2 linked regions of the Arachidicoccus terrestris genome follow. The protein of the gene in region 2 interacts with the protein of the main gene of each other region in a pairwise test. Links are inferred from orthologs where the notes say so. Each region holds a gene or a part of one and is shown on either strand. Other genes may lie near its edges.

What was found. The genes of interacting proteins can lie anywhere in the genome.
Region 1: the proteins of K9M52_RS15590 (region 2) and lysA interact in binary tests that used the Escherichia coli proteins (3 or more experiments, as listed by UniProt). The link is inferred for Arachidicoccus terrestris from one-to-one orthologs.

Annotation. Positions count from the first base shown.
Region 1 is NZ_CP083387.1:255,716-259,199, reverse strand. What follows is about bases 520-3,327. They hold lysA (diaminopimelate decarboxylase), read right to left. Parts: upstream 2,624-3,327; coding sequence 1,415-2,623; downstream 520-1,414. Other genes in these bases: K9M52_RS00930 (porin family protein), read right to left, coding at 2,917-3,327; K9M52_RS00940 (ABC transporter ATP-binding protein), read right to left, coding at 562-1,341. Also shown: K9M52_RS00945 (SDR family oxidoreductase), read right to left, coding at 1-245; more of K9M52_RS00930, read right to left, coding at 3,328-3,484. UniProt on the Escherichia coli protein: Specifically catalyzes the decarboxylation of meso-diaminopimelate (meso-DAP) to L-lysine. Is not active against the DD- or LL-isomers of diaminopimelate.
Region 2 is NZ_CP083387.1:3,975,446-3,979,089, reverse strand. Bases 454-3,421 are described here. They hold K9M52_RS15590 (response regulator transcription factor), read left to right. Parts: upstream 454-1,566; coding sequence 1,567-2,277; downstream 2,278-3,421. Other genes in these bases: K9M52_RS15585 (BatD family protein), read right to left, coding at 2,398-3,421; K9M52_RS15595 (sensor histidine kinase), read left to right, coding at 587-1,570; K9M52_RS15600 (YicC/YloC family endoribonuclease), read right to left, coding at 454-485. Outside these bases: more of K9M52_RS15600, read right to left, coding at 1-453; more of K9M52_RS15585, read right to left, coding at 3,422-3,644. UniProt on the Escherichia coli protein: Response regulator member of the two-component regulatory system CpxA/CpxR which responds to envelope stress response by activating expression of downstream genes including cpxP, degP, dsbA and ppiA.

The DNA.
Region 1 (3,484 bases), 3.7 Mb from region 2 along the record:
ATAGTGCCGTAAACTTTGATCACTTTTTGAATAAACTGATTACACTCGTTTTCCTTGCTCACATCCGCTGCATGTGTGAGTAGCGGCTTATTCGGATACTGTGTCTGCAACTGATAGAGTTTATCGAAATTACGCCCACAGGTAGCCACTTTGGCGCCATCTTCCAGAAAAGCATGTACCAATGCTTTACCGATTCCTTCGGAACCGCCGGTAATGACAACCACTTTATTTTTAAATGAAGCCATAGTTCAGGGATTAAGAACCACAAAAATAAAAACATATACAGAGAGCACACGTTTTGAAGGTAAATAATTTATGCCAGACCGGGAAATTATCGGGCTTTTTCAAAAATCAGACGCTTCGGTGAACTAAAATAGTAAATAAGCGCCTCTGATTTCAGTGGCCGGCAAGTCGCTGCAGCCGGTAAACTACTTAAAACAGGAGGGAGGCAGCAGATGAGGATATTTTGGCATGACCCAGCGCACAACGATTAAAAAAAGCTCCGGCGTAATAATATTATTAACATTCGGAGCTTTTTTGTTATGGAAAGCCTATGGGAGCTTACTTTTGTTGGATGCCTTGCTCTTCCATACGCATCTGTTTGACATCTTGCAGGAACTCTGAAGCAAAGATAAAGTTATTGAGTTTTTCATCTTTGGAGTAAATAATCTCTTTATTAGAGCCTTCCCATTGTTTAATTCCCTGATACATGTAGACAATATGATCCCCAATCTCCATAACACTGTTCATGTCGTGGGTAATAACAATAGTAGTCATATTAAACTCCACGGTGATCTCCTTAATCAGTTTATCGATCAGTAGAGATGTTTGCGGATCCAGGCCGGAATTAGGTTCATCACAGAACAGGTATTTCGGGTTAAGCACAATAGCTCTGGCGATACCCACTCTTTTTTTCATCCCACCACTGATCTCAGCGGGATACTTCTTATGCGCATCCTCAAGCTTCACCCTGGCCAGGACTTCGTCTGCTCTTTTTTGTTTTTCTGCCTGGGTAAGTTTGGAGAACATATCCAGCGGGAACATGATATTTTGCTCCACTGTCATGGAGTCAAAAAGAGCTGAGCCCTGGAACAGCATTCCGATTTGCTGGCGCAGTTCCTTACGATCCCTTTTGTCCATGGAAACAATATCTTTTCCTTCGTACAGAATCTCACCTTCCTCCGGTGTAAACAGCCCGACAATGCATTTGGTCAGCACCGTCTTGCCGCTGCCGCTGGAACCGATAATCAGATTACATTTGCCGGCTTCCAGATTCATGGAGACGCCTTTGATGATCGTCTTATCGCCAAAGCTCTTCTTTACGTTTTTTAGTTCAATCATAATATCGCATTACAGTGATCTAAAGATAGTTCTCCGGACCCGTAATCATCCCGGTTGCAGTTGCAAATTACCGTTAAATTACAGCAATCTGTCCTCTTAGCAGATCTTCATATTCATCCCTTTTGCGGATAAGATGTGCCTTTCCGTCGAGTACCAGTACTTCCGCGGGTCTTAATCTGGAATTGAAGTTACTGCTCATTTCGAAACCATAGGCACCTGCATTATAAAAACAAAGCAGATCGCCTTCATATGTTTCGGTGATCTTCCGGTCCCAGGCAAATGTATCGGTTTCACAGATATTGCCTACCACAGTATAGATACGCTCATCACCTTCCGGACGACTGATGTTTTCCACCCGGTGATAGGCCTCATAGAACATGGGGCGTATCAGGTGATTAAATCCGGAATCTACACCGATAAAGACCGTGGCCGTGGTTTGCTTGAGAAGGTTCGCCCGTACGACAAAATAACCGGCCTCACTCACCAGAAATTTACCCGGCTCAAACCAGATCTGGTGTTTTTTGCCCATTTCCTTGTCATATTTAGCGAAAGCTTCGCCCACTTTCTGCCCCAACAGCTCTATATCGGTCGGCTCTTCACCCTCCTTATAAGGTACTTTAAAGCCGCTACCGAGATCTAAAAACTCAACCTGTGGAAAATGCCGGGCAATATCCAGCATCACATCCAGTCCGTTCAAGAAGATATTAATATCCTTGATCTCACTACCGGTGTGCAGGTGTAACCCAACGACGTGTAATCCGGTAGAAGAAACGATACGCTCGATATGGCGCATCTGATGGATGGAGATACCGAATTTACTATCTACATGCCCGGTTGAGATTTTATAATTTCCACCGGCCATAATATGCGGGTTCAACCGGATACTGATCGGATAGGAATGGCCGTATTTATTGCCGAAACGCTCCAGAAAAGAAATGTTATCTATGTTGATATTGACCCCCAGATTCTTACCTTCTTCCAGTTCAGAGAAAGCGACACTGTTGGGGGTAAACATAATCTGTTTAGGTTTAAAACCAGCCGCCAGCCCCAGCTTCACTTCGTTGATGCTGACACAATCCAGGTTCGTACCCAGATTCTTCATGAACTTCAGGATATTAATGTTGGTCAGCGCCTTACAGGCATAGAAAAAACGGGTATTGGTTCCTTTAAAGGCGGCCTGCAGCCGGTTAAACTGACCGGCTATCTGCGCTGCATTATAAATGTAGAGCGGTGTGCCGAACTGCCGGGCGATGCCCAGCAACTCCTCATGAGAAAGTGCCATTCAGACAATTGGTTTTAAATGATGAACGATTTTTGTTATAGATTAATAAATAATGCACGAATGTAAGAAACCTCTGGGTTCTATTTAAGGTTTTAGGATAAATCTTTACTGAATCAGCAACAAGGCATCGATAGCTGTAAACCTAATCATTGTTTGTTTACGGCCTAAAAAAACTTCGCGTTGCTATCTTTTGCCAGGTAGCTTTGTTATCGGCAGTGACAGCAAACAAAAAAACGGAGCCGATTGCGTATAAAACTTTGGGCTCCGCTTTTTTGTTTTTAAATGATACCGATTTAAAAAATGACGTAGCCTATACCGAGCTGTATCTGCTGATTTTTCCATTTCGACTGATCTGTTACATCACTGACGTCTCTGGCGTCAGACAGGCCGATATTATAGCGGCCATATACCTTCAGGCTGCCCAGATTTACCTGCGCGCCAAGTGCAATGGCGAAGTCTCCGCTTTTGAAAGCCTCTTTGCCATTTTCAACCAGGCTATTGTCTTTGTTCATTAAAATGCCGAATTGCGGACCTGCCTGTATAGTCAGGATTTGGGCTGGCTTGAAGTTCAGCAAAACGGGGATGCTCAGATAGTTCAGGTGGCCTTTACTTCCTTGTTTCAATACATCGCCCGCATCTACACTCTCCTTCACCTGTGTCTTCGTCTGGTTAAAGAGGACTTCCGGCTGGATACCGAATTTCTCGCCCAGTCCGATTTCTGCAAAAAAACCGGCATGAATGCCAAAATTATAGCCATCTTTGAAAGATTGGCCGTCAATCTTACCCAGTGTCGCACCGGCTTTGACACCAAGGTCCAGCGTTTGCGCCCCTACTCCGGTGGCCAGTAACAGCAGACCTGCT
Region 2 (3,644 bases):
GCTATTCGCAGTAATAAGTCTTGCTCCAGAGCGGCACCTTCATCTTCTCTATGCTTTTCAATCGCATTCAGCGCATCTTGCAAAATTCTTTCGAAGTCGCCGTATTGCTCATCCGTGAGTACTTCTGTAGAACTGGAAATTACCTCCGGAAGCTTCAATACAGAGCCCAGCAGATTTTCAGTGCTGGCATTCAATTCCCTGGCCAGCCTCTCCACAGAGATATAAAAATGCTTGGCCAAATCAGCATTTAGAGCAACGGACTTGCCGGCCCCGTTTTGTTTGATGGTAACCGTGCATTCAACACTACCTCTAATGAGCTGATCAGAAATCAGGTTACGGATTTTAAATTCAAAAGGCTTCAGTAATGCCGGGAGGTTAAGCCGGATATCATATTGCTTCCCATTCAGAGATTTAATCTCTACTAAAAACGTTTTGTCTCCGATTAATTGTTCCGAACGGCCATAGCCTGTCATTGAAAGAAGCATATATTAATAAATTTTAAAACAAACCTACTTAATTTTAGCTAAATTGCCTGTAAATTCAAATTAAGGGTCGGCTCAAGTGGCAAAATTAGCCCTATTTAGACATGAAAAAACATAAGTTTTATTTTATTTCCTTTACCTATTGGTTTTTACTACTCTATATAGTGTCCGCATTAGTATGGTGGTTCATTTCTTTGGAAGCACAAAACAGGCAAATGTATTTCTACAGATATGAGCAGCTACGTACAGATGATTTTCAATACCAGGATAAAATAGCAGCTTTAAAAGACGCACGCCATCGAAAATCCTTGCAGTACATAGGAGAGGGTATGACTTTCTTTATATTAATTATGATCGGTGCGGCTTATGTTTATAGAACTATTCGTCAGGAAATCAAACAGGCCGATCAACAACAAAACTTCATGATGGCCATCACCCATGAGCTCAAGACCCCGATTGCTGTATCCCGGTTGAATCTGGAGACCATGCTCAAGCGAAGTCTAAATCCTGACCAACGCCGAAAATTGCTGGAAAATACGCTAAGCGAAACAAAAAGGCTCAATACATTAACCAGCAACATTCTGACAACGGCACAATTGGAAAGCGGTCAGCACACCCTCAACGCTGGTGAAGTTAACCTTTCCGAATTATTGGGGGAGCAGCTCATGCAGTTCCGGGTGCGTTACCCGAATAGGATCTTTCAGGGTGAGGTGTCTCCCGATATCTGGGTTAAAGGAGAGCAATTGCTGCTGGAACTGTTGATCAGTAACCTATTGGAAAATGCCGTCAAATATGCACCGGGTCCGGATCCGATATACGCGAGTATAGCAACTTTTAAAGGCAAATATGCCTTACTGAAATTCATTGACCTGGGACCGGGCATTGCCACATCGGAGAAAAATAAGATTTTCAACAAATTTTATCGCGCCGGCAATGAGTCAGTACGTAAGACCAAAGGTACCGGACTGGGCCTTTATCTTTGTAAGCGCATTACCCAAGAACATGGTGGTCAGATCCAGATTATGGATAATCAGCCAAATGGCGCTATTTTTACATTACAGTTTCCGATACTAAAACCGAAAGTATGACAACAGCAAATAATGGCAATATATTACTGGTAGAAGATGAAGAGAACCTCCATGATACTTTAAAACTCAATCTGGAACTAGAGGGTTACAGTGTCACTTCCGCCTATGATGGCAATAAGGCCCTCAAAGCGGTGGAAAATGAATATTTTGATCTGATCATAATGGATGTCATGTTACCTGAACTGGACGGGATCAGCGCTACAGAACGAATCCGTATTCAGAATATAGAGACGCCGATCCTCATCCTTAGTGCCAAAAACACCTCTCTGGACAAGGTAACTGGCCTGAAAAAAGGTGCAGATGACTACCTGACGAAGCCTTTTGATTTGGAAGAGTTGTTACTCAGAGTCTACAAACTAATCGAAAAAAACAAAAAACTGCAAGACAGGGAAACAATAAGCGACTCTTTTAGCTTTGGCAGTAATCAAATCCTGTTTAATGCGCAACAGGCTATTACATGGGAGGGAAAAACCATTGAACTCAGTAAAAAAGAGACAATGTTACTGAAACTTCTTTTTGAAAATAGAAACGAAGTTGTACCCAGGGAAAAGATACTTCAAGTGGTCTGGGGCTATAATGTATTCCCAGCTACACGAACAATTGATAACTTTATTTTAAACTTCCGGAAATATTTTGAGAAAGACAGTCGCAACCCCACTTATTTCCATTCGGTGAGGGGGGTAGGGTACAAGTTTACTGATCTTTAAACGTAAGGACCATCTTAAACGAAAGAGCGAGACGAAATGCTCCCGGGATAGCCCATCCAAAAGGACGGCTACCGCCGGCGCATATTTAACCGGCCATCATTCTGCCTATTTCAGGTCAGGCTATGCTTTCATTGTCTCTATCTTATCCAACACCAGCGTTCTGGACGTTTCAGAGGCTACCGGCAAGTAAAGCGCCTTGTTACAGATGTTAATCAGTGAACTATAATCCCCGTGTAATTCGGGCCGGCTATCCGCCAGGGCTTGTAGCAGGCGTTTCTCATCCGTCTCAGATGTATTCAGCAAGTACTGCAACTGTTCAACTATGAAGGCCTTTGCGAGTACAAAGAATTCTTTGGGATCTTGTCGCTGCTTTAGCTCCCGAATGGCTTCCTGCCGTAATTCTTCTCTGGTTTTTGAAGGCGATACGGGTTGCTCATCGGACCCTACATTTTCTGCTGTCGTTTGATACGGCCCGTTTTTTGCCTTGATCCTATTACTCAATCCTTCGGGCAGGTATTGCAAATGATCTGCCACGTGCGGTAAAGGTTCGCCAGTACTCTTGACATGCTCCTTTTTTTTGTCAACGGATCTTATCGACGAAGAATCTCCGGATTTCATCCTTGCGTCGGCGCTCGCAGCTAACCTGTCCGCGCCCCTATAAGACGCTTCGTGTTTTTTTACAGGATCAGGATCTGACACAAGGCCTGTTTTCCTATTTTTCTTTTGGCTTTTTGCTTTCCTCCATTCGGCAAACCCAAATATGCCTCCCACAACAAGAGCAATACCCGCTACAATCCATAGATAGTCGCGATTGGTGCGGTGATGCTGAGACAGCCCCGCCGCAAGACCATTGTCCTTTAACGGCGCGGTAAATTGTATCTGAATAGCATCAGTAGAATCAGTTACATATTTTTTTGTATCAGGATTAAAGAAATTAAATGTGATTGGCGGTATAATAACGCCGCTTTCCTTATTGCCAATAAAAGGGATCTCAAAATCCAGGGACCGTTCCATCGGAAAATTCGTTTTATTGACCGATTGACTGTCTCTCGCGTCATACGCCTGGACACCGTCAGGCCATTTTATGTCTGGCACGGTAACCCCATCCAAATTTCCGGTACCCGTAATGTGAATATGCAAGCGGTTATTCTCTCCGGCAGGTAATTTATTATTATCCACCGTCGCTCGGATCTGGAACTGACCGATTGCTCCGGAGAAGACATCCGGCTGCCCGTCTTTTGGTAGTGGCAATACTGTCACCATCTGCGGTTTGCTTTTGATTAATGCTGAAGCCGTATTGCGGTCGGCCGGATTGGACGCATCGATAAAAGTCGTTTGTACGCTGACAGAAGAAGAGTCTAAGGGGA